One region of the Sphingobium sp. TKS genome, then DNA from elsewhere that is predicted to be linked to it. Evidence: predicted binding sites of a transcription regulator. Region 1 holds the regulator's gene; each other region holds the start of a gene.
What was found. The regulator LexA, encoded in region 1, represses DNA repair genes until DNA is damaged. The targets are predictions, from matches to a motif close to GTTCCNCNCTTGTTCT.

Region 1 (7,147 bases):
ATTTCGTCGCGATAAGCGTCAACGCCCAGCGCGCCGTGGCGCTTGGAGAGTTTCGCGCCATCCGATCCGTGGATCAGCGGGATATGGGCGTAGACTGGCTCTTCCCAACCCATGGCTTTGATGATGCCAAGCTGGCGGAACGCATTGTTGAGATGGTCGTCGCCGCGAATGACATGAGTGACGCCCATGTCATGATCGTCGACCACCACGGCCAGCATATAAGTAGGCGTGCCGTCGGAGCGCAGCAGGATCATATCGTCCAGCTCCGCATTTTGGACGACGACGCGGCCCTGCACGGCGTCCTCGATCACCGTTTCGCCTTCGCGCGGCGCTTTCAGGCGGATGACGAAGGGTGCGCCTTCAGGCGCCTCCTCGATCGAGCGGTCGCGCCAGCGCCCGTCATAGCGCATGGGTTGCTTCGCGGCGCGCTGCTGCTCGCGCAGTTCCGCCAGTTCCTCGGGCGACGCATAGCAGCGATAGGCATGACCGGCGGCGAGCAACTGGTTCGCCACTTCGGCATGGCGGGGGGTGCGCTCGAACTGGAAGACCGCGGGTTCGTCGCCGCCCAGACCCAGCCATTCCAGGCCGTCGAAAATCGCGGTCACGGCTTCCTCAGTGGAACGCGCCCGGTCCGTGTCCTCGATCCGCAGCAGGAACTTGCCGCCATGATGACGCGCGAACAGCCAGTTGAAGAGCGCGGTGCGCGCGCCGCCGATATGAAGAAAACCGGTAGGCGAGGGCGCAAAACGGGTTACTACCTGTTTGTTCGAACCCGTAGCACTCACCGCTTCATTCCCTGACATTCGCCCTGATATCCACCCGGCCTATCCATGATCGCGACGCCCCCTAGCATGGCTTTCGAGCCACGACAAACCTCCGTTGTCACTTCCGCCCGGGCAAGGGCGGAACGGATTCGGCGCGGCTTGGAACTTTGGCTGGAGGAAGAGCGCGAGCGGCTGCCGCTTTGGGTTCCGGTTGCCTTGGCTGTTGGTATTGCGGCCTGGTTCGCCTTGCCTAATAGATTGCAATGGCTTGCCTTTTGCTGCGCCATGTTGGCGGGGGCATGCGCCGCGCTTGTTTTGCCGATCGGCGGACGGGTGCGTCAGGCGATCCTGGCGGGCAGCCTTTTGGCCTGTGCAGGATGCCTGCTGGTCTGGGCAAAGGCGATGATGTGGGGCGCGCCGCCCTTGCCTCGGGCGGCTTTTGTCGAGCTGACGGGGGAGGTCAGATCGGTCGACCGGCGCCCTGCGCAGAAGATGAGTCGCGTGCTGGTTCGTCCGATCGGCATGCCCGCGCTGCCGTCTCTGATACGCGTCAATCTTGACGATGCGCTGATGCCGGCGGGTATCGGGGAGGGGGCGGTCCTGCGCTTCCGGACGAGGCTGATGCCGCCTGCACCACCCAGCCTGCCGGGCGGCTATGATTTCGCGCGCCGGGCCTATTTTGACGGGATCGGTGCGACCGGGCGCGTGCTGCGGCCGATCACCGTCCTGCGGCCCGCGACGGCGGGGCCGCCGCTCAGGGCTCGGCTGTTCGCGCATATTCTGGAACGGGTTCCGGGGAAGGGCGCAGGCATTGCCGCCGCTCTGGCTACGGGGGATCAAGGCGCGATTTCCGAAGTCGATGCCGCGGCGATGCGGCGGAGCGGGCTTGCTCACCTTCTGTCCATCAGCGGCCTGCATGTCACGGCCTTGATCGCGGCGGTGATTTTCCTGCTGATGCGGGCGATGGCGCTGAGCCGTCGGGCGGCGCTCGACTGGCCCCTGATGCTGGTCGCGGCGGGCGGCGGGGCTTTGGCGGGTATCGGTTATACGCTTCTGACGGGTGCGGAAGTGCCGACCGTGCGGTCATGCGTCGCTGCCTTGCTGGTCCTGGGCGGGCTGGCAATGGGGCGGGACGCGATCACGCTCAGGCTGGTGGCGGCGGGCGCGTTGGTGGTGCTGATCCTCTGGCCCGAAGCGCTGGTGGGGCCGAGTTTCCAGATGAGTTTCGCCGCGGTGGTCGCCCTGGTGTCGCTGGGTGAGCATCCGCGCTTTCGTGCTTTCCTGTCGGCGCGGGACGAAGAAATATGGCGCCGGATCGCCCGCAATCTTATGGGCATGCTGGCGACGGGACTGGTGGTCGAACTGGTGCTGGCCCCCATCGCGCTTTTTCATTTCCACAAGGCGGGCATGCTGGGTTCGGTCGCCAATCTAGTGGCCATACCGCTCACCACTCTGGTCGTCATGCCGTTGGAGGCGATGGCCTTGCTGTTCGATATGGGCGGATGGGGCGCCCCCTTCTGGTGGCTCACCGCCCGCTCGCTGGACCTGTTGCTGCTGGTTGCGCATGGGGTGGCGTCCAGCCCCGGGGCGGTGGTTCTGGCGCCCGGGCAATCGGGGGTGGTGTTCGGCTTCATCCTGTCAGGCATGTTGTGGTGCCTGTTATGGCGAAGCCGGTGGCGCTGGGCGGGTTTGATGCCAGTGACGGCTGGCGTGGTGATGATCGTGACCAGTTCGCCACCCGCCATCTTGATAACGGGAGATGGTCGCCATGTCGCGGTCCGGACTGCGAATGACGGCATGGCGACGCTGCGCGGGCGGGCGGGCAGCTATGTGCGGGAGGTCATGGCGGAAAGCGCGGGCTATGACGGCACGCTGGAGGCAATGGCGGCGTTGCCGCAAGCCCGCTGTTCTCCCGATCTTTGCGCCGTTCGCGTGACGGGCGGAGGCCGGAACTGGAACCTGCTGCTGACGCGAAGCAGCATGAAGATCGACAATGCCATATTGGCGCGGGATTGCGCGCGCGTCGATATCGTCGTCAGCGATCGGCGCCTGCCGGGGGTCTGCCGACCGCGCTGGTTGAAGGTGGATCGACGATCCCTGGCCGCAACGGGCGGCCTTGCCATCGATCTCGACCATGGCTCCATCCGCAGCGTGAAGACCGGGAATGACGAGCATCCCTGGGTCGCGCGGCCTTTGGGTCGACCGCGCGGATTGCCGGGTCGTCAGTTATAGCGCCGCAATAACCCCGCCAGCTTTCCCTGTATCCGGACCTGCTGCGGATTGTAGATTTGCGGTTCATAGGCACTGTTGGCGGGATCGAGCCGAACCTTCTGTCCTTCGCGGTGGAAATATTTGAGGGTGGCCTCATTCTCGTCGATCAGCGCGACCACGATCTGTCCTTCGCGCGCCACCTCGGTGCGCTGGATGAGCGCGAAGTCGCCGTCGAGTATTCCCGCCTCGACCATGGAATCGCCTGCCACTTCCAACGCATAATGATCTCCGGTCCCGAGCAGCGCCGCGGGGACGGAGAGCATATTCTGCCCCTCCAACGCTTCGATCGGCACGCCCGCCGCGATGCGGCCGTGCAGCGGAATCTCAAGGATGTCATTGGCGGCAGGCGGCGTGATCAACGCCGGTCCGGTCGCCAAGGGGGCTTTGAGCGGCGCAATGAGCTTGGGCGCGCGATGCATGGCGTCGGGAAGCTTGAGCACCTCCAGCGCACGGGCGCGATTGGGCAGGCGGCGAATGAAGCCGCGCTCCTCCAACGCGTTGATTAGGCGGTGAATGCCGGATTTGGACCGCAGGTCCAGCGCTTCCTTCATCTCCTCGAAAGAGGGGGAGACGCCTCCCTCCTCCAGCCGGGTCTGAATGAAGCTCAGCAATTCCTGTTGCTTGGGTGTCAACATCTCGCCTTGCCCTCCTTGGAACGTATGGGGAACGCATAGGAAACGGAAAGGGGTAAGTCAAGCGCCTGGTTATTATCCCTTTCCGACAAGTAGCGATATCCGCTATATGCGATCCCCATGCCGAAGGAGATTCGGCATGAAGGGGGCAAGATGGCAAAGTTCAGCCAATCAATGGAGCGCCTACTCTCGGTGGCTTCATCGCTATTCACTTTTTCAGGCTCCATCGTTCCGGGCACGATTTTGGGCATCGTGATGGCCTATCTTTCTCAGGGCGTGGGCCTCATCAATCAATTCGGCGCTTTTGGATGGATAGCCTGCGGCTTGGTGACGTTCTTACTTACCAGCATGTCCTTCGCACTATTCGCCAAGACGCAGCTCTGGAGAGTCGAAAGAAGGCATCGGGCACGACTGGACGGGGAGGGCTTAGATTTTGATCCAATGGCGCGGGTTTATCAGAATAAGAGGCTGTATTTACGCGATCTGGCGCCGCTTGGACGTAAGCGTGTCAACGGTAAGAAGTTTATTAATTGCGAGATAATCGGCCCCGGAACTGCTATCATAGGAATGAACACCGATCCTTCTAAAAGGATGAGTGTCATGAGTGATTGCAATACCTATGATGTGGATTGCATCGAGATAGACCCAAGCAGCCAGTCAAACTTGGCTATTGGATTTTGGGATTGCGACTTTGAAGGTTGTAACTTTTACCACATGACCTTGCTTTTCATGGGTAGATCCAACGACACGTTAAATTGGATAACTCCTGATTTTCGCCAAGGAAATTTGCTAGAGGCTCAAGAGCATGAACAGCAGAGTTAACGATCGCTTCGACCGCCTGCTAGACGCGATGGCCCACGGCCACGCGCCTGTTAGCGGGAAAAAGAAACCATCAGGCGATCCAGCATCAGATGCGGAACGTCGCGCATATTGTGACGAAACTCAAACTCAGCGAGATACTTCGGGAGATGCTTCGCGCTGACATGAATGTGGGTGCCGTTAATCCCGCGCTTTAGCTGCGCCCAGAAGCCTTCAATGCCGTTCACGGTGGTTCCGGTGGCGCTGACATATTGATCGGCGCTGTGGTTCACGGTCTTGTGCCCGTAGCCCTTGAACTCGCCCAGATCGCGATAGCTGATCAGTTCGTCCGTGTGGATTTCGGTATGCGGCTTTACGTTGGCGAAAACATGCGGCTCCAGCGTAGATTTCTTACGGTTCGGAACGACGCGGGTGATCACGTCGCCGTTGCGCTCACGCATACCGATCACAATGGCCTTGTTGTCGCGGTAGTTGCCCGCGCCTTTACCTTCCTGCTTACCGCCGATGTAGGTTTCATCAACTTCCACGATCTTACCGAAGCCCGCCCACCGGATCGTCGCCGTCAACCTGCCCCATATATTCGCGGATCATGTGGCACATGCGCCAAGCGGTCTTGTAGGTCACGCCTAGCTGACGCTCGACTTCCTTGGCGGCAACGCCGTTTCGCGAGGCGCAGAACTGGAACATGACGAAGAACCAATCGCGCAGGCTCGTGCGAGTGCGGTCAAAGGGGGTGCCAGCGGTCGGGTAAATCTGAGCGCCGCAATATTCGCAAGCGTAGGAGCGGCGGCCCTTCACGCGGTAGAAATGGGCCGACTTGCCGCACTTCTCGCAATTATGGCGATCCCCGTAGCGAACGCGCATCAGGTGATCGAGGCAACTATCTTCGGTCGGGAAGCGATCTTGGAACTGGCGCAGCGTGGGGGCTTTGTTGCTCATGCCCATCATATGCCATATTCGGCTACTTGTTTAAAGGGGATAATCACCAAGCGCCTAACGGTTTGCCGCATTTGCGGGAACGTGGCGGCGGGCGGGCCGTTTAAACGGCTGCCTTTCCCGAAGAAGGCGAATAGGAGAGTAAGATGGCCAACCAGAACAAGCAGGGCGGTGATCAACGCCGCGATCAGCAGGGCGGCGACCGGTCCAGCCAGGGCGGACGCCAGCAGCAGCAGGAGAACCGCCAGGGCCAGATGGGCGACGAACGCCGCCAGGACAAGGCGCCGGGCAAGCAGCAGCGCTGAACAGCCTGGCTGCCATTCAGTATATGATCTGAATGCCGCAACTAGTCATCAGGACTGCACTGGAAGGGGTCGCTCGTCGGCCCCTTTCCTTATGCGAAGAGGATGAGCTTAGGCGAGGGGGAGGACCGTGACGGCCTCGCCCGCCAAGGCTGCGGGTGAGCCGGCGGGGCGCAGGATGAGGCAGTCGGCCATCGCCAGGGCGGCCGTGGCGGCGCTGTCCTGCGAGGTCACGGAAACGATGCCCGCTTCGGTGCGGAAGGCGCGCAGATAATCGTCGCGTTCTCCGGTGGCGGGAAGGGGCGCGGCAAGCGTTGCCAGCGTGGTGCGGGGCAGGGGCGATGCGGAGCCCATCAGATGGCGGACCAGGGGGAGCAGGAACAACGTCGCAGTGACGAAGGCCGATACGGGATTGCCGGGCAGGCCGAGGAAGATGGCGGAGCCCAGCGTGCCAGCCATGAGCGGCTTGCCCGGCCGCATGCGGATCTTCCAGAAATCGAGCGAGCCCCCAGCGCGGGCGAAGGCGGGGCGGACGATGTCATGATCCCCCACCGACGCGCCGCCGGTCGAAACGATGATGTCGGCGTCCCCTGCGCGGGTGAAGGCCTGGGTCACGCTGCCGAGATCGTCGGACACGATCCCCAGATCGATAATATCGCAAGGCAGGCCGCCGAGCAGCGCGGCCAGCATGGGGGCGTTGGAGGAAGGGAGTTGGCCTGGCAGCGCAGGCGCGCCGGGCGGGACCAGTTCATTGCCGGTGGAGAGCAGGGCGATGCGCGCACGCCGGGCGACGGGCAAGCTTCCATGGCCGCCCAGCACGGCAAGGGCGATCTGTGCAGGGCCGAGAGCGGTGCCCGTCTTCAGCAGAAGGCCGCCTTTGCCGAAATCGGATGCAGCGGGGCGAACATTGCGGCCATGGGCCAGAGCGTCGCCCAATCCCTGCAGGATCGTTTCTTCCCGGACCGCATCCTCCTGGATCAGAACGCTGTCCGCGCCTTGCGGCAGGGGCGCGCCGGTAAAGATGCGGCAGGCTTCGCCGGGACCGAGCGGTGGAGGAAGCGGGCCGCCAGCCGCGCTTTCGGCCGTGACTCTCCATGGCCCCGGCCATTCGTCCGCGCGGATCGCATAGCCATCCATGGCGGAAAGATCGGCCCAGGGCTGATCGCGCAGCGCGGCGATATCCTCGGTCAGCCAACGTCCGGCGCAGGCGGGAATGGCCGCCTGCTCGGTCGGCAGGGGCGCCGCGAGCGCCATCAGGCGGCTTTGCGCCTCCGCGACCGGGAGCAGGCTCATGCCGCGCGCCCGTCCCCGGCAGTCCAGTCGCCGGACTTGCCGCCGGTTTTGGCGAGCAGGCGGACGTCGCTGATGACCATGGCTTTATCGAGCGCCTTTGCCATGTCGTAGACGGTCAGCAATGCGACCG
Region 2 (7,147 bases), 1.6 Mb from region 1:
CGCTGCCATGGAGTCCGTTTTCACCATCGCCGCGCTTTACCGCTTCGCATCCTTCCCCGATCCGGACGCGATCGCCCGCGATTTGCGCCTGCTTTGTGCGGATCTGGAGACATGCGGCACGCTGATCGTGGCGGGCGAGGGGATTAACGGTACGGTCGCGGGGAGCGAGGCGGCGATTAAGGCGCTGGTGGCGCATATCCGCGCCCTGCCCGGCTGCGCCGATCTCGACGTCAAATATGCCCATAGCGATGAAGCCCCCTTCGCCCGGATGAAGGTGAAGGTGAAGACGGAGATCGTCACCTTGGGCGCGGGCGATCTCGATCCGGCGAACCAGGCGGGCGCCTATCTCGATCCGGCGGACTGGAACGCGCTGATCGCTGATCCCGACACGGTGATCATCGACACGCGCAACGCCTATGAGGTGGCGGTCGGCAGCTTCGAAGGCGCGATCGATCCGGGTACACGCTCCTTCCGCGATTTCCCCGCCTGGTTCGACGATTTTGCCGAAAAGCTGCGCGAAGAGGGCCGTGAACCCCGCATCGCCATGTTCTGCACCGGCGGCATCCGATGCGAGAAATCGACCGCGCTGGTCCGCGCCCGCGGCTTTGACGAGGTCTATCATCTGCGCGGCGGCATCTTGCGCTATCTGGAGGAAATACCCGAAGCGGACAGCCGCTGGCAGGGCGATTGCTATGTCTTCGACGAGCGGGTGGCCGTGGGCCATGGGCTGAAACAGGGCGATTATGTCACCTGCCGCGACTGCGGATTGCCCTATAACCGCACTGCCGCGCATGATTGTCCGGCGGATTCTTCGGGCGCATGGCCGCACAGAAAGCAGGGTTAAGCGGGCGTTTCGACCAGTTCCGCTATCTCGAACGCATAGCTTTTCCAGCCGCGCATCCGGGCACCTTCTTCCACCGCCGTCCGCTTCTTCTTCGCCTCGGCCAGCGAGCGCGCATGACCCCAGAACACCTCCGTCCTGCCATTTTCCAGTATCGCGACGATCCGCCAATAATGGGTGAAGGCGTCCGCCGTCGGCCCGATGGTCTTCACATAGCCGTCCGGCATCGTGGCTGTCAGATAGCGCTTCTTCCTGCCCATGCGTCCTTCAGCCCATGAAGCGATGCAGCGCCGTTCCATAGGCGCGTAACCACGCCCGCGCCGGTCGGGGATCTTCCCCCAAAATCCGCTTGTGCGCCGCATGGAAGGCCGGGCTGTGGTCCATGTGCAGCAGATGCGCCAGTTCATGCGCCACGGTCGCCCGGCGCACCTCGGGCGGGCAGAGGATCAGCCGCCAGCTATAGCGGATCGCACCGCTGGAGGCGCAACTCGCCCAGCGGCTGCGCGGATCGCCAATGCCGACCGACGCCACGATCAGTCCATTATCCCGCGCCATTGCATGGCTTTCGGTTTCCAGCACCGTCTTCGCCCGCGTCTTCAGCCAGCGCAGCACGCGCGGCCCCACCGATTCCGCCGCCCCGCCGAGCAGCAACCGTTCGCCCTCCAGCCGGATCGTGCGGGGGGCGCCTTCGACCCAACAGATGCGCACCTCCCGCCCCTCCAGCGGAAAGACGGCGCCGTCGCAAAGCGTCACTTGCGCCGGTTGCCGCGCCATTTGCGACCGGACCCAGCCCTCATGCTCCTGCGCCCAGCCGAGAGCTTGCTTCAGATTGGCGCGTGTAGGCAGCGAGAGCCGCAACTCCCCCCGCGCATGGTCCAGCGACAGCCGATAGGCCTTGGCCCGCGCCGACCGGCGTATCCGCACCGGAACGGCGACACCGTCGACGACAAGGACGGCGTCAGAGCTCTCTGTCGACAAGATGGTTTTCCCAATCGCCCGCATCGGCCTCGGCAATCGTCCAGCCGCGCACGGACTCCTTCGCCTTATGCACCGCTTCCCGATCGCCGCAGATCAGATAATGCCATTCCGGCAGCGGCTTGCCTTCGCCGCGCAGCCGATAGGCGCAGGTGCGCGGCAGCCAGCCGATCGTCTTCACCTTCGCAGGCGTCAGACGCACGCAATCGGGCACGAAGCGGCGCCGTTCCTTGTAATTGGTGCATTGTCCGCTGTGCCGGTCGAGCAACCGGCAAGCGACATTGGTGGGGTAGATTCGCCCCGTATCTTCATCCTCAGCCTTGTGCAGGCAGCATTTGCCGCAACCGTCGCACAGGGCTTCCCATTCGGCGCGGTCCAGCTTGTCGAGGGGCTTTTCCCAGAAGTCCAACCGTCACTTCACCCATTTTTCGAGGAAGGCGATCACCTTGCCGGGATCGCCCTCATCAGCGTCCGGCGTCCCCGGATCGTCCACCGGCACCAAAGCGACCGGCGCGCCATCGGTCCCGAAAAGATAGGGCGTCCGGCTGTGGCTGACCAGATAGCCGCTCGCGCCCTTCGCCTCTTCCTTATTGTAGAGCACAACGAAATCCTTGGCCACCTTGGCGATCTCGTCCGGCGTGCCGGTCAGGCCGATCAGCCGGGGGTGGAAGGCCGCGACATAGGTTTTGAGGACCGGAGGCGTATCCCGTTCCGGATCGACGCTGATGAAGATCGGCTGGAGCTTCGCGGCAAGGGCCGGTTGGTCCTTCTCGAACTTGGCAAAGCCCTGCATGATCCGTTGCAGGTCGATGGGACAGACATCGGGGCAATAGGTGTAGCCGAAATAGACCAGCCGGTATTTGCCCTTGAAATCCTCCCAGCGGACTTTTTTCCCATCCTGGTCGGTCAGGGTGAAGGGCGCGCCGATGCTCGCCCCATGCAGATCGCCCTGGGCGCTCTCCTCACCGCTTGATGCATTGCCTCCTGTCCCCATATTACAGGCTGCCAGCAGGGCGGTCAGCGGCAGGGCGAGCGAAATCAGCGCTTTGTTCATGGCGCCGCCAGCCATGCCCTGCTATGGCCCGATTTGCAAATCCCAACGGGGCTATGGACAAAATGACAGGACGTTTTCCGGCTTGGATGGGCGTTGGCCGTGCCGCCGCTCTGGCCTTGGCGCTGCTGTCGCCGGTCGCGGCGCAGGCGCAGTTTTCGGACAATTACAACTTTCTGAAGGCGGTCAAGGATGCCGATGGGCAGAAGGTGACCGACCTGATCCAGAAGCCCGGCTCCACCGTCATCAACAGCCGGGACGTGACCACGGGCGACACCGCGCTGCATCTGGTCGTCGCCCGGCGCGACAATACATGGCTGACTTTCCTGCTCGCCAAGGGTGCGAACCCGAACCTGACCGACAACAACGGCAACACGCCGCTGATGGACGCGGTGCAGGCCCGGTTCGAGGAAGGCGCGCGCAGCCTGCTCACCTATAATGCGCTGGTGGACAAGGCCAATGGCAGCGGTGAAACGCCGCTGATCCGGGCGGTGCAACTGCGCGATCTCGGGCTGGTCCGGTTGCTGGTGGCGCAGGGGGCCAATCCCGACAAGCGCGATACGATCGCCGGCATGTCGGCGCGGGACTATGCGCAGCGCGATGGCCGCACACCGGGGCTGGTGGAAGCGCTGAACGCGGCGAAGACGACGGCTGCGCCCAAGGGGCCGGTTCAGGGGCCGGTATTCTGATTTTGGCTAATAGGGAACGTTGATAATATCGTCATTCCAGCGAAAGCTGGGATCTCAGGCGATAGTGCACGACCTGGCCTCACGAGATCCCAGCTTTCGCTGGGATGACGGAAATGATGTCCGCCTTCCCATCCATCTCCGCCCAAGTCATACTACCATCCCAGTTCCGCCGCATGGTCCGGGTCGGCCAGCGCTGTCAGCCGTCGCGCTGCCCGCCGGGCGAAGCGCAGAGTCTCCGCCTTGCGCCGCGCCGCCGCCAGCGGTTCCATCGGCGCCGGGCGGACCAGTTCGGCATCATATTGATCCGCGACGATCAGTCCGGTCCGTCCGGGCCACAGCGCCTCACTCTCGAACAACGACAGGTCGAATCCCGACGGCACCGCCCAGAAATAGCGGTCGCAATAGTCGAAATAATCCGGCCATTTCATGTCGCCCAACAGGTCGGCGCGACTGCATTTGATCTCCACGATGGTGATCCGCCCCGCCCCATCCAGCGCCATGATATCGGCGCGACGGCCATTGGGCAGCGGTACTTCCAATATGCCGCTCATATCGTGCCGGAAGAACAGGCGCAACGTGCCCCGCGCCACGGCCAGCGCCGTGCCGTCAGTCAGGGGCGAGCAACTGTCGGAAAAGTCGGATTCCATGCACCCCTTTTAGAACAGGACGGGAACAAAAAGAAAGGACCGATTCAGGCATCGCCCGAACCGGCCCTCTTCACCCCCTTCGCGCCCGGCGCGAAAGCGTGTCAGCGATAGAAGATATGATTGTCGATCGCGGCGAGCTGGCGCTTGCCCCAGCCCGGCGAAACGCGGCGGGCATGGAAAAACAGCGCGCCCTCGGCCTTGCTGTCCCAGCTATCGTCCATCGCGATCTGGGCGATGGCGACCGCTTCGCGCCAGCTTTCGCTGCCCATGCGGATCGACGGCATGCCGCGGCCGCGCACAAAGCTGAACTGGCCCGGCTGGTAGACGACGCCGCACAGGCTGTCGGCAAAGCGGCCGGACTTGGCGCGGTTGATGATGACGCGGGCAACGGCCAACTGGCCTTCCAGGCTTTCGCCCTTGGATTCGAAATAAACGGCGCCGGCCAGGCACTTCATATCGCCTGCAACATCCTCGGCCACGCCTTGCGCGTTCACGAGGGCGGCGAGATTGTCTGCCTTCACATCGTCGCTGTCGGAAAGAGGAGCCAGCGACTGCGCGACTTCGCGCGGCGCGGCAAAAGTGACGGCGGGCTTCACGCCGGCCGGAGCTGCATTGAGCTCATTGCTCCCCGGAAGGGAGAGAACCGACGGAGCCGCTTCGGAAGCGCTCGACATGTCGGCTGTGGTCAACGCCGCAGTGGCGGACAGGGAAAATGCCGCGACGATCGCAGCCCTTAGACGAAAACTCATTACAGCTCAAAATCGTGCGGTTCTTGGCCGAGGACGTCAAAACCCCAAAACACCGACGTCCGGCCGCCCCCCGTCTGCGTGTTTACCGCATCCGCCCCCCATGGACGAAAACCGGCAACCTGCGCGTTGAAGCGTCGGAGGCCTGTGCCCGCGCACGGGAAATGAGTCAACGATCAACAGATCGTTTCAGCGGCGAACCGTTCCACATCCGCGATATCAAGCTCCACAACCCACAGATCGGGGTCCGACCTCAGGCGACGCTCCAAATATTGCGCCATAGCCTCGGCGCCCTTTTCCGGGTCCGGGCCACATCGGGTCAGGCTATAGCCGCCCGCAAAGTCAGAAACGCGCTCGAACAAGCCTAGTTCCCGCCCTTTTTCAAGCGCTTGAATCAGAATCACGCCGCTGATCGCATCGCCCTTGACCAATATCGTGGCAAAGCCGCCCGCCGCTGCGCTGCGCCGCACCAGAACGCCGACCAGCATCGCGCTGGTCAGCCGGGCGTCGGTGGGTCGATCAGGCGGCATAGCCCGGCAGCGAAGACAGCGGGAATTGCGACCGCATGAAGGTGCCGGTGCCGCGCCCAACCTCCTCACCCTCCGTATCGATCAGGCTCGCTTCGGCAACATAGACGCGCCGCTTGCCGCTGATCCACCGCCCTTCGGCGCGGATGCGGCCGGGTCCGATCGGTCGGGTGAACAACAGGTTGAAGCTGGTCGTCAGCAGAAAACGGTCGCTGACCAGACTGTTCGCGGCGTAAAAGGCCGCATCGTCCAGCATCTTGAAATAGACCGTGCCATGTATCGCGCCGGCTGCATGAAACTGGCTCTCATCCACATCGAAATGGATGACCGACCGGCCTTCTTCCGGGATCGTCAGTTCCGACTGGAACAACCGGTTGATCGGCGCGGAGCGATAGAGATTCTCCAACGCCCGGAAATGCGCCGCCTCTCCGCTGGGCGACACGCCAGTACCAGGCCCGGAATCAGGCAGCGTCACGCGCCTCGCCACCGGCGAGCAGGGCATGGAGCGCCGCGGTCGACTTGGCGCCGCGCAGGCGGGCGACCTGCCCCTCATCGCGCAGATAGCGCGAAACGCGGGCTAGGGTCTTCAGATGCTCGGCCCCGGAATCGACCGGCGAGAGCAGCGCGAAGACGATGTCCACCGGCGCTTCGTCCACCGCGTCGAACGACACCGCCGGATCGAGCAGGACGACCACGCCGCACATCTTCTGCAGGTCGGGAATCTTGGCATGGGGAATTGCGACGCCGCCACCAAAACCGGTGGACCCGAGCTTTTCGCGCTCCAGCAGCGCCTCGGCCACCAGATCGGCGTTCAAGCCATAGGCCGCTGCCGCCAACACGGCGATCTTCTGAAACAACTGCTTCTTGCCATTCACCGAAAGGCCTGTGCCCAATGCATCCGGTGCGACGATATCGTTGAAATGAACCATGCCGAATCCCAGCCGAGCCGCGCCCAGCTTCGGAAAAATGACGCAATGCCCGGATCTTTAAAGTCCGGCCCCATAGGCCGCCAGCCGATCAAGGTCAACCGGCGGCCAAGGGAACGATATCAGCCCAGGCGCGGTTCCACCCAGCCGATGGTCCCGTCATGCCGGCGATAGACCATGTTATAGGCGGCCGTCCCGGCATTGACGAACAGCAGGGCGTTCGTATTGCGCAGGTCCAGCATCATGACTGCGTCGGACACGCTGGCTTCGGGAATGTCGACGCGAGTTTCCGCCACGATCAGTGGAGCTTCGGCCGGTTCCTCTTCATCGGCCAAGGAAGCGAAAATCGTATAGCCCGCCCCGTCCAGTCCATCGGGACCAAAACCGTTGGTCCGGCTGGCTTCGGCGGCGGCGGCCTGCGCGCTGCGGTCCTTCAGGCGGCGCAGATAGCGGCGCAACTGCTTTTCGATCCGCTCGGCGGCCTGTTCGAAGGCCGGATGTGCCTCCTGCGCCTCGCCCGCTCCTTTCAGGATCAGGCCGGTCATGACATGGCAGACGATGTCGCAATGGAAGGCGCCGTGCGGAGCCGGCCGGAATGTCACCTGGGCGGAAAGCGCGCGGGAAAAATATTTCTCGGCCATGGCCTCCAGACGGGTCCAGACATGCTCCTTGAGCGCGTCACCCGTATCGACCTGATGCCCGGAAACACGAATATCCATATGCCTTCTCCTTATTCTTGCCGAAC
Region 3 (7,147 bases), 770 kb from region 1:
CGTGGAAGCCGTCGAAGGGCGCCAGCATCGGCTGCAGGGCTGGCCGCTCGAGCTCCAGCGCCTCGGCGACGGTCAGCTCCTTCTGCTCGGGATGGGCGTGCGTTGCGGCCCAGCGCAGGCACTCAGCTTCCAGCCACCCGTTGAGCTCCTCGATGCTGGCAAAGCGCAGGCGAGGCTGGAAGAAGCGGCCCCGGATGGTCTGCACCTGGTGTTCAACCTGACCCTTCTCCCATCCCGCAGCCGGCGAGCAGGCCGTGGGCTCGACCATGTAATGATCGGACATGACCAGAAAGCGGCGGTTGAACACCCGCTCCTTGCCGACGAACACGGTGGTGACCGCGGTCTTCATGTTATCGTAGATGCCGCGCAGGGGAACGCCGCCGAAGAAGGCAAAGCCGCGCGCATGGGCGTCGAACACCATCTCCTGCGTCTCGCGCGGATAGGCCCTGACGTAGACCGCGCGCGACGCGCACAACCGCATCTGCGCCACCTTCACCCGCATCGGCTTGCCCGCGATCTCCACATCCTCGTGGCTCCAGTCGAACTGGTAGGCCTCGCCTGGCTTGAACATGAGCGGGATGAACGCGGGCGCCCCATCACCCGCATCCTTGCGCCGCGCTTGTGTCCAGCGCCGGGCGTAGCGCCGGACCGCGTCGTAGGATCCCTCGAACCCCTCACGGCAAAGCAGGTCATGGATCCGCGTCATGCGCAGCCGGTCACGCCGGTGCCGGGCCTCGTTCTCCGTCAGCAGCACGTCGAGCCGCTCCTGGAACGGCCCAAGCCGGGGCAGGGGTTGAACCGTGCGGCGATAATCGAACGCGCCTTCCGGCGCCCGGATCGCCTTGCGAACCACCTTGCGCGACAGCCGCAGATCGCGCGCAATCGCCTTGATCGCCTTCCCGCTCGCGTGCTCCCGCCGTATCCGAACAACCGTCTCCACCACCAACATCCCGATCTCACCACCTGGAAAACCAGGCAGCCTGCTACACCATCAGAATGAGGGGTCCCTTTTAGACGCCGATCACCCCGCTAACGGGGTCCCTTTTGCACGCCGGTCCACAGGTCAGCCTGTGGACAGACAAACCATCGATGATGCGCAAAGCCATCGGCTTGTACGTAGGCCTGGTAAATGCCTTCGAGACACGCTCCGAAAGAACTTCCGAGACCTTCAAGACGGGCCCAATGTTCGGGTCTGCGCGCAGAACCGAGTTGGATGTCACGGTTTCCCAGAACTTGTCATAACCGATCAAACCCGGCCGATCATCCGGCACTTGGTCCTTCAGGATGGCCTGGATCTGGTCGCGGAGCGTCACAAGAGCACCACGCTTCTCGGTGAAGACCAAGCGCTCGAAGGTTCCGATGTAATCAGGGTGGACCGGGAAGAGCCTAACATACTCGTCCATGCGCTCATTCATTGAGCCATAGAATTTCGCAAAAGGCGTCAGGTACGAGCGGATTTTGTCCTGCTGGTCTGTGGTCTTCTTGAGAAGACGCTCAGCGACCACGAAACTCACGTCCTGCCGGGCCAGCAAGATCTGGGTGAAGCGATCCTTCACGCGCCGCAAACTGTCGGCAACGTGCTGAAAGCGACTGCTATCGAAGATGGCTTCCTGGACACCCGCCACAAAGCGAAAACGCAGGTGCTTCGCGACCTCACCGATCTCGCGAAGGAAGGAAAGATCCAGAACGAGGTCGTGATCCTTGCGCGATCGCAGATACTCGAGGAACTCGTCCACCACCAGCAGCACACCGTGATTGGGATGGACCTCGGCGAACGCCGCCATCATCTCCTCGAAAGCAGCCTTGTTGTTGATGACCTTATCGGCCGCAGGGAAGGAGAAGCTGACCCCCTGCTTGTCGAGGAAAACCTCAAGCTGCTGCGTGATGATGTCGCGCAACGACATCTGGCTGGAGATCTCAATCCGGTGAACCTTGAACTTGCCAGCGATCGCGCTTGCCGCCTCGGCCACCTTGGGGTGGCGGATCATGGACACATAGTCGGCATCTTCAGCGACGAGCGAGAGCACGGACATCAGGTGAGACTTACCGGTGCCATAGTTTCCGACGACCAGAACACCCTTGTGATCGACAGCCTCGTCGAACGAGAGCTGAGGAATCATCTGCATGGCGATCCGCTCGGCCATGTCATCCGAGATGACGTAGGTCGAAACGAGCTTCTTGGCTTCGTCAGGACGATTGGCATCCAGAAGCTGGATAACCGACTCGATGGGCTCAAACTGAATGAGATCGCCATACTGCATGGTCATCTCGGAAATTCCCTTCAACGCTCAATTCAACTCGAATACGACGGCACCATCGATTGGCACCTCGCAGTGTTCACGATGCCCGGTGCGGGCATAGGTCAGTCGGCCGTCCTGAAAACGACCAGGCCATGCCGCCACTATGGGGCGAGCGTGGGCAAGCTTTTTCAAGACATCAACAGGGGCAATGCGAAGATCTTCCTCGAAAAGAATTTCGATATTGTCGAAGATCACGCACTTTTGAGAACCAGTCTCATCGATCAGTTCCCTAAGCAACGGCATAACTTCAGAACTACGCTGAAGCGACGGAATTGGGAGCAGCTTGCTCGACAACTGTGTCCCAACATTGATCAGGGGCATGCCTTCGCTCTCTGCAAGGCGCGACAGGATCTCTGTTTTTCCGCCTGCGGTATACGCGACCACAAGGATCAGCTTGCTTTTCAGTGTCGCTGCATCTTCAGCAAGCTGTTGCAACCGCTCAAGCATATTGCGGTCCCTCTGGCTGAGACACGCCATCGCCATGCCTTCCCGAACGAATTTCGGCCGCGTTCAAGAGCACAATCTGCTGGTCCTGGGGCCTACGTGCGGCCGGATCGGTATCCAATCCAAGGCGCTTCAAGGCGTAGTAGAGGAGAGCCCTTCGGACCGGGATGGTCGTCACGCCCCTTTCCATTCCGTAATCGAGCTCGATCGCCTTGCGCTGACCAGCGCTCAGTTCGGGATGAGGCGCGATCTGCAGCTCAACCTGCTCCTCCCATTCGCTGTCGCCGGAAGACCTAGCATCTGCTGGCTTCGATGAACGCGTATCGGTGATGCGCGAGAGAACAAAATCCTTGAAGGTGCTGCTGCGTGGGCAATGCGCGCGAGCATGCCATCTGAAGCCGTCAAAGACCAAGGCATGAGGTTCGATCCACCGCCAAGCAGGCTCAGGGGATGACATCGATTGGTAGAAGACCTCGATCGCCTCGTGCCGCTTGATCGCCGTTACGATGGCCCTCAGAATTTTGGGCGAGACACCGCGGGCGGGAGTCGGGGCACAGGCGAAACTCGGCAAGCCTCCGATCCAGCTGTCGTCGGCGGCAATGATTCCATCCGAGAGCGATCTAAGCTGGGAGAGATATTGGGCTGCGTCGGGCTGGTGGAATACAGGGGTGAACGACGAGCTGCGAACGTAAGTCCTGGCGCTCTTGTCGTAGACCATGTTGGCTTCAGCCAGGCCGAGATATCTGTTCAGATCCGTGGAAGCCTGGTTGATCGAAACGCCGAAAACGTCGATCAGGTCACTCCGATTGACATGCCCTTCCCAGAAAAGCCTGAATTCGATGAACTCGAGGCGGCTCTCAACCCCGCGCCTCAATCCCGAATCGCTGTCCATCCTCAGATCCCCCAAGAAACTGGGCTAAACCAGTTTCTGTATGGGTAAGCGTAGTGGATGCTTGATGGCGAGGCAACGAGATTCGGAAAGCTGCTGGCCCCGGTTTCGCTAATCTACCTGCGGCTAACTGCCTCTGAGCTAGCAAGAAAGTCCGACACTTTCTGGCAGGTCTTGTGGCGCGGCCTGCGCCCGTCCCGAAGGTCCTGAACGAAGCGAGGATCTGCCACGACGTGCCGACCGAAGGTGCTCGGCGACGTCCGTGTTTGCGCCAGATATGCCTCGATCTGCTCCAGTAGCTCCATCGCCATAGACTCGCTTTAAGCTAGCGTTCCTATTATGTTCTTACTAGGAAGGCTTCCTAGAGTCTAGGATCGATTTTCCTAGGTGCCCGCGATAGGACTGGCAGTCATGGACGACGCACGGAGAGCCCTGGACGAACTGATCCAGCAACGAGGGGTGAATTACTCCTCAGTTTCGCGCCTGTTGGGGCGCAATGCCGCTTACATCCAGCAGTATATTCGGCGCGGCAGCCCGAGGCAGCTGGACGAGCAGGATCGCTCGGTTCTGGCGCGATTTTTCGGGGTCGATGAGAAGGTTCTTGGAGCCCCTGCCCGCCGCTCAGGCCCGGTCGTCGAACTGGTCCATGTGCCTTTGCTCAATGTCGAGGCATCGGCCGGCCATGGCGCTCTGGCCGAAATGGAAGCCAAGTCCGCGCAGTTCGGCTTCGACGAGAAGTGGCTGCGCCGGCTGACCGCGAGCAAGGCATCGAGCCTGTCGATCATCGCCGTGCATGGCGACTCCATGGAGCCCACCCTCCACGATGGCGACGAGGTGATGGTCGATCTTGGGGATGGCCAGTCGCGGCTGCGAGACGGGATCTATGTCCTGCGGATGGACGACATGTTGAGCGTAAAGCGCATTGCCCTCGAACCACAGGGCAAGCGCGCGTCGGTTCTGAGCGACAACCCGGCCTATCCAAGCTGGCGCGGCCTCGAGAAACGCACGCTCAACATCGTCGGACGGGTTCTCTGGTTCGGACGGGCGCTCTAAGGTGGTCCTCTGATGCTTGCCCTCCTTGCCGCTTCGATCGTCGCTTCCGGGCAGACCTTTACCTGCACGCCAACCCATGTCTGGGATGGCGATGGACCCGTCTGGTGTGCGGAAGGCCCTCACCTTCGGATCGCCGGTATCGCTGCCCGGGAAATGGACGGCACCTGCCGCACCAATCAACCCTGCCCCGATGCCACGGCGATTGAAGCGCGTGATGCGCTCGTACAGCTGATGGGCGGTGCGAATGGAACAATCTCGACCGGTCACGTGGTGGTCAGAGGTCCGCGGCTGACATGCCGTTCCGAGGGGTCCGCTGGCGGCAACAGGACCGCTGCCTGGTGCCGTCTGCCGTCAGGTGCCGATCTGTCATGCGCCATGATCAAGACCGGCACTGTCCTGCGCTGGGATCGCTACTGGAAAGGCCCGGCTTGCCGGTGAGCAGCACCACGCATCTGACCGGCATCGTCGAATGGGCGGCCAACGGACCGGTGCTGCGAACTGACGGTGGCGGGACTTGGGAACTCGACAACACCCGTCAGGTACGCAAATTCATCGGCTCTCGTGTCGAAGTGGTCGGGGAGCGTTCGGGGTTCAACGGATTTGCTTGCGACCAGATATGGCCTGTCGGACAACCTCGACCGACTGCCTTCAAACTACGCCTCGAATTCCTCCTTGCCGTAGCCTTCGTCGCCTACGGTCTCTACGCGGCGGTTGGCGGTGTCGTCGGCCTGCTGGGCTGATGCTGAGCGACTGGGAGCTTTGGGCCTGCGCCAACCATGTCCTGCAAACTCATGGCGACAAGGCTCCCTTGCACGTCGCCGAGCAGATTGGGGCGCTCGCACTTGCTGGCGACGAGGCAGGCATTCGGACATGGCAGGCTATCGCCGAGCGGATTGTTCAGCTGAGCTCCAACGCCCCGGACCGGCCACTCCAGTAAACCTCCTCGACAAGGCCAATCAGTTCATCCGATCGGCGACAGATCGCCCGGAAACAGACACGATTGCGCGACCTGGCCGCCCTGGCTGTCGCCTTCGATGGTGAAGCCGCGCATGCGTTCGACCAGATGACGAGCAAGATCGACCCTGGCGCTGCGCTGGGCGCGTGGATCATCGGCATTGAGACGGACGAGCGTGTGCTCCGGCGCAACGGCCAGCGCGACTTCGAGATGCGTGAGGAGGATATCGTCGGAGATTCGGGGCATGAGACAATGAGAACAAATAAAGAACTTCGCGTCAACCGGCCATGTGCGGACGCATGGGGACAGCGGGACGCTAAATGCCGATCTCGAACGGCTTCGTGATCGAACGGTCAAGTTCTGGCGGCTTGCGTTCCGGTGCTGGAGCCACACGATCTTTGGCCTGCCCTGTGGCTGCCGCATCGCGGAGGAGATCGACCGTTTCAAGCGCCGAGCGCTTCATGCCGGCATTGCGCTCGACCGCCGCCTCGAGCTTGCCAGCATTGTCGACATAGAGCGTGAGGCCATCGCGCAGGCGCGTGACTGTCACCAGGAACGTCTGCTGATTGGCCAGATTGCGCTCGCGGCTGTCCATCACCGCAATGCCGCGATCAGAGGTCAGCCCCTGCGCCATATGGGCATTGAGCGCATAGGCAAGATCGAGACGGTGGAGCATCGGGTCGCCCTGCTCCAGCCTGTGCTCTGCGCCCAAGGATGTCTTCACCACGACAGCTTCTTTGTCGACTGCGATAATCCGGGCCTGGTCGGCATTGAGCAGGCCCCGCTGGTAATCGGTCTCGGTCCACCGGATCCTGTCGCCGGTGTAAATGTCGAGGGCACGGACTTCGAACAGGCGCAGCGGATCCTGCTCACCTTGCGGCCTGATCTGACCGGGACGAAACTCGAACTGGCGGCCACGCGCGTTCTCCAGCTTGACCCGCTCGCGCGCCACATTGGTCCCGACCACACGGTACTCGCCTGCTGCAAGGCCCTGGCTGCGCTGACGCCGCGCGACATCGACCACCATGCCGGGCGCATAGGTGCTCGCATATCGCAGCTCCTCGCGGGTCACATTGACGCGGGACAGGGTTTGGAGTCGCATGGTTTCAGGACCGAGCTCCCCGCTGGATTTGAGGCCGGTCTGCACAGCCTCGTTCACGGCACTGCGCAAGTTTCGGCCTGAGGCATAGATTGCAGTTGCCTCGCGCTCGGCAGTCGAAAGCGACAGCCAGGCTGCTGCAGCTTCGACAGCAACGTCGTTCCCAACCTCGATCACCTGGGGTGCCAAATGGCGCATGGCATCCTCGATGCGCCCGTCTTGCGCTGCCAGTTGCGCTTCACGAAGGTCTTCGCTGCGCGCGCGAAGATTGGTGCTCATGACGGCCGTCTCAATGCCGGCCTGCTGCATCACATCGAACGGCTTTCCGGCATCGACGGCACCCAGCTGCTTGCGGTCGCCAATGCTCGCAAAGCGGCCGAGCTCGAGCAAGTTGGCCAACCGCACAA
Region 4 (7,147 bases), on a different replicon from region 1:
TTCGATGATTATTATAGCTGTATCTCCCGGGCACCAAGGGAGTCGCAGGAAGCTTGCGTGAGCGTTGCCGCATAGAAAGCGCCCTGCACGCAAGGGATAGGTGCAGGGCGCGTCCGTCTTGCTGTCGGGCAATAAAGGACGCGCCCGTTATATCGGAATGACACAGCATTTCAAAAGCTATTCGGCTCATTCTCGAAATTTATTGCCCTGCGTTCCATTTCATTGATCATATTGTTCAACTGAAAAAGGGAACGATTGTTAGCGCGATCATTCAATTGAGTTTTGTCTTGGTGACGCCGAGCATCGCCATGAGCTGGGTCCCGGTCGTGTCGTCGCCATTTTTGAGGATCGCGGCAAAGCCGCCGATCATCTTGCCGAAATGCTCGCCCGATAGCCGCATGTCGCGCGGGGTTTGCTGATCGTCGTCCGCGGTGATCAGCATCGCGATTCCCATGGCGAGGGCTTCGGTCAGCATGGGCATGGCGATACTGGCATGGCCTTCCTGCACCTCGCGCGATCCCATGGCATGGGTTACCGCCTGGATCGCGATCTGGGCGCAAACATGGCGATATTCGCCCGGTGAGAGATTATCGGGAATATCGAACAGTTCTTCCGGTACGGCCTTGATGCTCATGGCTTCATCCTCTGTGTCGGCTCACGGCCTTTTTCCATTCCCGTTCATCGGGAGGGGGAAATTTGATCCGCAGCGGTTGCCGGGTGGTTTCGATCGAGACTGGGCGGACCTTGCGACCATAGCGTTTCGAACAGCTGGTGCAGTAGAAGCATCGGACTGCGTCGCGAAAATCATCGGTCCAACCTTTGCGGTGGAATTTCCACCACAGGCCATGGGGTTCGAACAGGCCCACCCGCCGGCAGCGGCATTCGACCTTGACCGTATAGCCCCAATGGGCGGCCTCGAAGATGGAGGTCGTCTGCCGATCATGATCGTGGGTGATGCCATCACGGGTTTGCATGTCTCACGCGCTCGTCCCAGGCTAAAGCGCCCAGCATATAGGGGCCATCATCGCGCCGGCCTTCGCGGATCTCGCGCAGGAAAGCGCGATTGTCGAAGCCGCGCTTCTCCAGCGCTTGCGCCACCGCCTCGCGGATATGATCGATATGGTCCATGGTCCGGTCCTCTGGCTTCACCACGGAATCTCATCATCGTCGACGAGCGCCGGATCCTTGCGGGGATCGACGGGCGGTGTCGTCGATTCGGTGCCGGGGGTCTCAAACAAGTCCGCTTGTTCTGGCGCCTCAGCCGACTTGGCGCCAAGCCGTAGACTGAGCTTTCGACGTTGCTGCATCGCGATTCTCCTCGATGATTTCAGGCCAGTCTCGACTGCCTCGATGGGGTGCGACTCCGGCCCATTGACTCTTAGCGCCTTTGGAACAAAAAAGGAACAAACAACCGCCGAGTCATAGGAGGCCCTTCATGACGGAAAGAGGGGCACGTCCCCATGTCGCTGCGCTGCGCGCAAAAATCGCCGAGATCGAGGGTGGTGATCGCCGGGCGCGGTCGGTGTTGCCGTTCGGGATCGAGGTGATCGATTCGAAGCTGCCGGGCGGCGGCCTGGCGCTGGGCGCGCTGCACGAAGTGGCGGGCGGCGCGCAGGGAGCGACCGATGGCGCTGCGGCCGCCTTGTTCGCAGCCGGCATTGTCGGGCGGATCAGCGGCAGCATCCTCTGGTGCATGACCCAGGCCGATCTGTTCGCCCCGGCCATCGCCCAAGCCGGGCTCGATCCCGACCGGGTCATCTATGTGGAAGCCCGCGACGAGACCGCGCTGCTTTCCTGTTTCGAGGAGGGGCTGCGCCATGGTGGTCTGGGTGGCGTGGTGGCCGAGGTCGCGCGGCTGTCGATGACCGCCTCGCGGCGATTGCAACTGGCGGCGGAAAGCACCGGCACGATCGGTATCGCGGTGCGCCGCTGGCGGCGATCGGCCGAAGCCTCGGACCTTGGGCAGCCGACGGCTGCGGCGACGCGCTGGCGGGTGACGGCGGTTCCCTCTGAGTTGCTGCCGGTGCCGGGTGTCGGGCGGCATCGCTGGTTCGTCGAACTCATCCGCTGCCGCGCGGGCGAGAGCGCTGATTTTCTGGTGGAAGCATGTGATGCGACAGGTTGTCTCGCTCTTCCTGCCGACCTGGCCGACCGATCGGCTGCGTCGCAGGCTTGGGCGGAACGCGCCGCCTCCTGACGCGGCGCTCGTCCTGGTCGGCATGGAGGGTAATCGCCGCGTGCTCACCGCGGCGAATGCGGCCGCGCGCGCGATCGGGCTCCATGCGGGCATGGCCGCGACCCAGGCGCAGGCGCTGGTGCCCGATCTGCTCATCATGGACGCAGACCTGGAGGCGGATAGGCAGGCGCTGGAGCGACTCGCCATCTGGTCGCTCCGCCGCTACGCCCCGATCATCGCGCTCGATCCGCCCGATGGGCTGATGCTCGACATCACCGGCGCGGACCATGCTCATGGGGGAGCTATGGGAGTGTTGCGCGACATATTGAAGCGCCTGGCCGAAGTGGAAACGGCGGGACGCGCCGTCTGCGCGCCGGCCTATGGCGCTGCCCATGCATTGGCGCGTTATGGCGCTGACCCCTTTCGTGTGGTCGACCCGCTGGAACTGGCCGATGCCATTGGCGATCTTCCGCTTGCCGCGCTACGCCTCGACCGTGCCACGATAATGTCGCTCAGCAAGCTCGGCCTCGAAACCATTGCCGATCTGGAGGCCATGCCGCGCGCCTCGCTCGCGCTGCGGTTCGGGTCCAAGCCGGGCCAACGGCTCGACCAGGCCTATGGTCGGGCATCGGAACCCTTCGAGCCCATTGCCGCGCCCGAGCGCATCGAGGTCGAGCGGCGTTTTGCCGAACCGATCGGCGCGCCCGAGACGCTGGCGCGCTACACGCACAAGCTGGTGGACCAGCTCTGCCAGCAGTTGGAGGAGGCGGGGGTGGGCGCCCGCCGACTCGACCTGCGTTTCCATCGCGTCGACAATGGGATCGAGGCGATCCGTGCCGGGCTTGCAAGGCCCAGCCGGGACCGCAAGCAGATGGGGCGACTGCTCTGCGACCGGATCGAGACGGTCGATCCGGGGTTCGGGGTGGAGCGCATGTTGCTGGCGGCGCCGGCGGTCGAGCCTTTGCGTTTCCGCACCATCTCCAACCTTGGCGATGTGCCGGTGCCCGATGTGGCCGCGCTGGTCGACATATTGGGCAACAGGGTAGGGGAGGAGCGGCTCTATCGCTATGCCGCGCGGGAGAGCGATATCCCCGAACGGTCGGTGACCAGGATCGCGCCCATGGCCGATCCGACGCTGCTCCGCTGGCCCGAGCGCTGGCCGCGCCCGGCGCGGCTGTTCGCGCGGCCTGAACCGATCGACACCATGGCGCTGCTTCCCGATCATCCTCCGGTCCATTTTATCTGGCGCGGCATCCGGCGGCGGGTGAAGCGGGCCGATGGCCCGGAACGCATCTATGGCGAATGGCATATGAGCGAAGCGGAGTGGCTCAGCGTCCGGGATTATTTCCTTCTCGAGGATGAAACAGGCGCGCGCTACTGGGTGTTCCGACAGGGTGACGGCATGGACAGCGCGACCGGCGGACAGGGCTGGTTCCTGCATGGGCTTTTTGGCTGAACACCAATGCCCTGTTGCCCTGCCAATGTGGGTTGATCATAGGCCTTTGAAATGGACGAAAAAGTGAAGGACCAGATTCTGCGCGCCACGGAGCGCGCGCCGCAATGGTTGCGCAATGACCTTGCCTCCAAGGATGCGGGCGTGCGCGCGCAAGCGGAGGAGATCCTTGCGACGACGATCGCTAACGCGCTGGCCAATGGAACCGGCGCGCCCGCGGAGGATTAGGGGCGCAGATTCGTTGGAGCCTGGGATGATGCGTGCCGTGGAGATTGCCGTGCCTGCGCTTCCTCTCCTCGCTATCCTTATGCTGATGGGATCTTCGGCGGCTCAAGCTGTCGATCATCACAAAGCTCTACGTGTCGTGTGCGCGCAGGGCCGCAGCTTTGGGCTTAGGATCGAAGGTCGGCAGGCGCATGTGCAACTGGCCGACAGCGAGCTGGTGCTCGTCCGCAAGCCTTCGTCGCTGGGTCAGCATTTTCGCAACGGGGACGCGACGCTGATCCTCGACGATGACTATGTCGCCTTTGTCCAGCGCGGTGACTGGGGCTGGCAGGATTGCCATATCGACCAGCCTTCCGGTTCAGATCGGTGACGAATCCATCTTGAATTGCTACGGAAAAGGCATAGCTTCAGCTTGTCGCCCCACTCTTGGAGCGACATCTCCCCTCAACCTCGGCCCCGCCGTTGAGTTAGGCTCCGGCGGGGATCCTTTTATCCTGGACCGATGGTGCCGACAGCGGCAGCATCGCGCTCAAATTGGCGGAGTGACCGCCGTGCCCGTTGACTCTCTGCCCATTGGAACAAATAGCGAACATATGCGCTATGATGTGAGAATCGGCAGGTGCCGCCATGCGATATGCTGAACTCCAATGCGCCTCGCATTTCTCCTTCCTGCGCGGGGCATCGAGCTGCGAGGAGCTGTTCACCCAGGCGGAAGCCTGTGGCCTCGACGCCCTCGCCATTACCGATCGTAACAGCCTGGCCGGAATCGTGCGCGCTCATGAGGCAGCAAAGGTCACCGGCGTCCGGTTGATCGTCGGTTGCCGGCTCGATCTTGCCGAAGGTCAGTCGCTGCTGGTCTATCCCATCGACCGATCCGGCTATGCCCATCTCTGCCGGTTGCTCAGCCGCGGCAAAAAGCGGGGCGGGAAGGGCAAGTGCATCATCGGCTGGGACGATGTCGCGGATTTTGCCGAAGGGCTGCTCGCCATATTGCTGCCCGGCGAGGTGGAGGAGGCGCAAGCCGTGATTTCGCGCTTCGCCAGGATCTTTGCCGGACGAGGCTATCTGGCGCTGACGCTGCGCCGGCGGCCGGGCGATCAACTGCGGCTGCACAATCTCTCCAACCTGGCCGCACGGCATGCGGTGCCGACGGTGATCACCGGCGATGTTCTCTATCATCATCCGCACCGCCGGGTGCTCCAGGAGGTGATGACCTGCACCCGTCATCGCTGCACGATCGATGAACTCGGCGCCCGCCGCGAACTGTATGCCGACCGCTATTTGATGCCGGCTGCGGAAATGCACCGTCTCTACGGTCGCTATCCCCAGGCGCTGGCGCGGACGCTCGAAATTGCCGACCGCTGCCGCTTCTCGCTCGACGAGCTCAAATATCAATATCCGGAAGAAGCCAGCATAACGGGCCTGACGCCGCAGGCGGCGCTGGAGCAGATGAGCTGGGAGGCGGCCAAGGTCCGCTATCCCGAGGGCGTGCCTGACAAGGTCGCGCGCCTGCTGCGCCACGAACTGGGGCTGATCGCAGAGCTTGGCTATGCGCCCTATTTTCTGACGGTGAACTCCATCGTCCGCTTCGCACGCAGCCGGGACATTCTCTGCCAGGGGCGGGGATCGGCCGCCAACAGTGCGGTCTGCTATGTCCTGGGCATCACCTCGATCGACCCCGAACGTTCCGACCTGCTGTTCGAGCGGTTCATCAGCCAGGAGCGGAAGGAGCCGCCCGATATCGACGTCGACTTCGAGCATGAGCGGCGCGAGATCGTCATGCAATGGGTGTTCGACACCTATGGCCGCGACCATAGCGCGCTTTGTTCGACCGTCATCCGCTACCGCGCCAAGGGCGCGATCAAGGATGTCGGCAAGGCGCTGGGCCTGTCGGAAGATCTGATCAAGGCGCTTTCCGGGCAGGTCTGGGGGTGGAGCGAGGAGGGCGTGCAGGAGCGCCATGCCGAGGAGCTCAATCTCAATCTCTCCGACCGGCGGTTGCGTCTGGCGCTCGATCTTGCGCGCGAACTGATCGGCACGCCGCGGCATTTGTCGCAGCATCCCGGCGGCTTTGTCCTGACCCATGACCGGCTTGATGAGCTGGTGCCGATCGAACCAGCGGCCATGGCGGACCGGCAGGTGATCGAATGGGACAAGGATGATATCGATGCGCTCAAATTTATGAAGGTCGATTGCCTGGCGCTGGGCATGCTGACGGCGATGAAGCGCGGGTTTGATTTTCTGGAACAACATAAGGGAATCCGCATGGACCTGGCTTCGATCCCGCCCGAGGATCCGCGCACCTATGCGATGATCCGCGCCGCCGACACGCTGGGCGCCTTCCAGATCGAGAGCCGGGCGCAGATGGCGATGCTCCCGCATATCAAGCCGCGCACTTTCTATGATCTGGTGATCGAGGTGGCGATCGTAAGGCCCGGCCCCATCCAGGGGGATATGGTCCATCCCTATCTGCGCCGCCGGGCGGGCAAGGAGAAGGTCGAATACCCCAAGCCCGAACTGGAAAAGGTGCTGGGCAAGACGCTGGGCGTGCCGCTGTTCCAGGAACAGGCGATGCGGGTCGCGATCGAATGCGCAGGGTTCACCGCATCCGAGGCCGACCAGCTGCGGCGCGCCATGGCGACGTTCAAGTTCACCGGCGGCGTCTCGAAATTCAAGGAAAAGCTGGTGAGCGGCATGGTCGAGCGCGGTTACACGGCGGAGTTTGCCGAGAAGACCTTCGGGCAGCTCGAGGGCTTTGGCAGTTATGGGTTCCCGGAAAGCCATGCGGCGTCGTTCGCGCTGATCGCCTATGCGTCCTGCTGGCTCAAATGCTGGCATCCTGAGATTTTCTGTGCGAGCCTGCTGAATGCCCAACCCATGGGCTTTTATGCACCGGCACAGATCGTGGCCGATGCCCGCGCGCACCGGGTGGAAGTGCGGCCGGTCTGCATCAATGCTTCCCGCTGGGATTGTACGCTGGAGCCGGCGGATGGGGATCGGTTCGCGGTGCGGCTCGGCATGCGGATGGTCACGGGGCTGAAAGAGGCTGACGCCGCTCGGATCATCGTGGCGCGGGCGGATGAACCGTTTGTCAGCGTAGAGGAGCTATGGCGTCGGGTCGGGGTAGGGATAGGCTCGCTGAACCGGCTGGCGGAAGCCGATGCGTTTCGCGGGTCGATGCGCCTGGCGCGGCGGGAGGCGCTTTGGGCGATCAAGGCGCTGCGCGACGAGCAATTGCCACTGTTTGCTGCCGCTGACGCGCGGGAGAACGGGCTCGTCCAGGAAATTGTCGA

Region 2: a site for LexA is predicted at 4,215-4,230, ahead of K426_RS00055 (MmcB family DNA repair protein). Genes of this name have one in related genera too.
Region 3: a site for LexA is predicted at 3,964-3,979, ahead of K426_RS04250 (S24 family peptidase). Genes of this name have one in related genera too.
Region 4: a site for LexA is predicted at 4,430-4,445, ahead of K426_RS29245 (error-prone DNA polymerase). Genes of this name have one in related genera too.

Annotation. Positions count from the first base shown of each region.
Region 1 is NZ_CP005083.1:1,599,576-1,606,722, forward strand. Features, by position in the region: gene gltX (glutamate--tRNA ligase) at 1-803, opposite strand, end outside; gene K426_RS08075 (ComEC/Rec2 family competence protein) at 1,050-2,996, shown strand; gene lexA (transcriptional repressor LexA) at 2,987-3,670, opposite strand; gene K426_RS08085 (hypothetical protein) at 3,821-4,489, shown strand; partial or broken gene K426_RS30245 (IS1595 family transposase) at 4,540-5,425, opposite strand; gene K426_RS32100 (hypothetical protein) at 5,569-5,727, shown strand; gene K426_RS08100 (molybdopterin molybdotransferase MoeA) at 5,836-7,017, opposite strand; gene moaC (cyclic pyranopterin monophosphate synthase MoaC) at 7,014-7,147, opposite strand, start outside.
Region 2 is NZ_CP005083.1:3,818-10,964, reverse strand. Features, by position in the region: gene trhO (oxygen-dependent tRNA uridine(34) hydroxylase TrhO) at 8-844, shown strand; gene K426_RS00080 (hypothetical protein) at 841-1,101, opposite strand; gene K426_RS00075 (M48 family metallopeptidase) at 1,109-1,819, opposite strand; gene K426_RS00070 (YcgN family cysteine cluster protein) at 1,800-2,225, opposite strand; gene K426_RS00065 (SCO family protein) at 2,229-2,885, opposite strand; gene K426_RS00060 (ankyrin repeat domain-containing protein) at 2,933-3,556, shown strand; gene K426_RS00055 (MmcB family DNA repair protein) at 3,709-4,203, opposite strand; gene K426_RS00050 (cell wall hydrolase) at 4,305-4,952, opposite strand; gene K426_RS00045 (DUF1491 family protein) at 5,126-5,437, opposite strand; gene K426_RS00040 (PaaI family thioesterase) at 5,469-5,978, opposite strand; gene K426_RS00035 (PTS sugar transporter subunit IIA) at 5,938-6,405, opposite strand; gene hpf (ribosome hibernation-promoting factor, HPF/YfiA family) at 6,525-7,121, opposite strand.
Region 3 is NZ_CP005083.1:830,950-838,096, reverse strand. Features, by position in the region: gene istA (IS21 family transposase) at 1-949, opposite strand, end outside; gene K426_RS04270 (DUF6079 family protein) at 1,011-2,267, opposite strand; gene brxF (BREX-3 system P-loop-containing protein BrxF) at 2,289-2,747, opposite strand; gene K426_RS04260 (WYL domain-containing protein) at 2,740-3,636, opposite strand; gene K426_RS04250 (S24 family peptidase) at 4,045-4,686, shown strand; gene K426_RS32415 (thermonuclease family protein) at 4,699-5,124, shown strand; gene K426_RS04240 (DUF5818 domain-containing protein) at 5,055-5,426, shown strand; gene K426_RS32410 (DUF6961 family protein) at 5,426-5,623, shown strand; gene K426_RS04230 (hypothetical protein) at 5,648-5,887, opposite strand; gene mobF (MobF family relaxase) at 5,958-7,147, opposite strand, start outside.
Region 4 is NZ_CP005088.1:61,182-68,328, reverse strand. Features, by position in the region: gene K426_RS29270 (hypothetical protein) at 272-634, opposite strand; gene K426_RS29265 (hypothetical protein) at 639-974, opposite strand; gene K426_RS31715 (hypothetical protein) at 961-1,152, opposite strand; gene K426_RS31985 (hypothetical protein) at 1,146-1,307, opposite strand; gene K426_RS29260 (ImuA family protein) at 1,436-2,197, shown strand; gene K426_RS29255 (Y-family DNA polymerase) at 2,112-3,632, shown strand; gene K426_RS32035 (DUF6771 family protein) at 3,696-3,857, shown strand; gene K426_RS29250 (hypothetical protein) at 3,883-4,224, shown strand; gene K426_RS29245 (error-prone DNA polymerase) at 4,482-7,147, shown strand, end outside.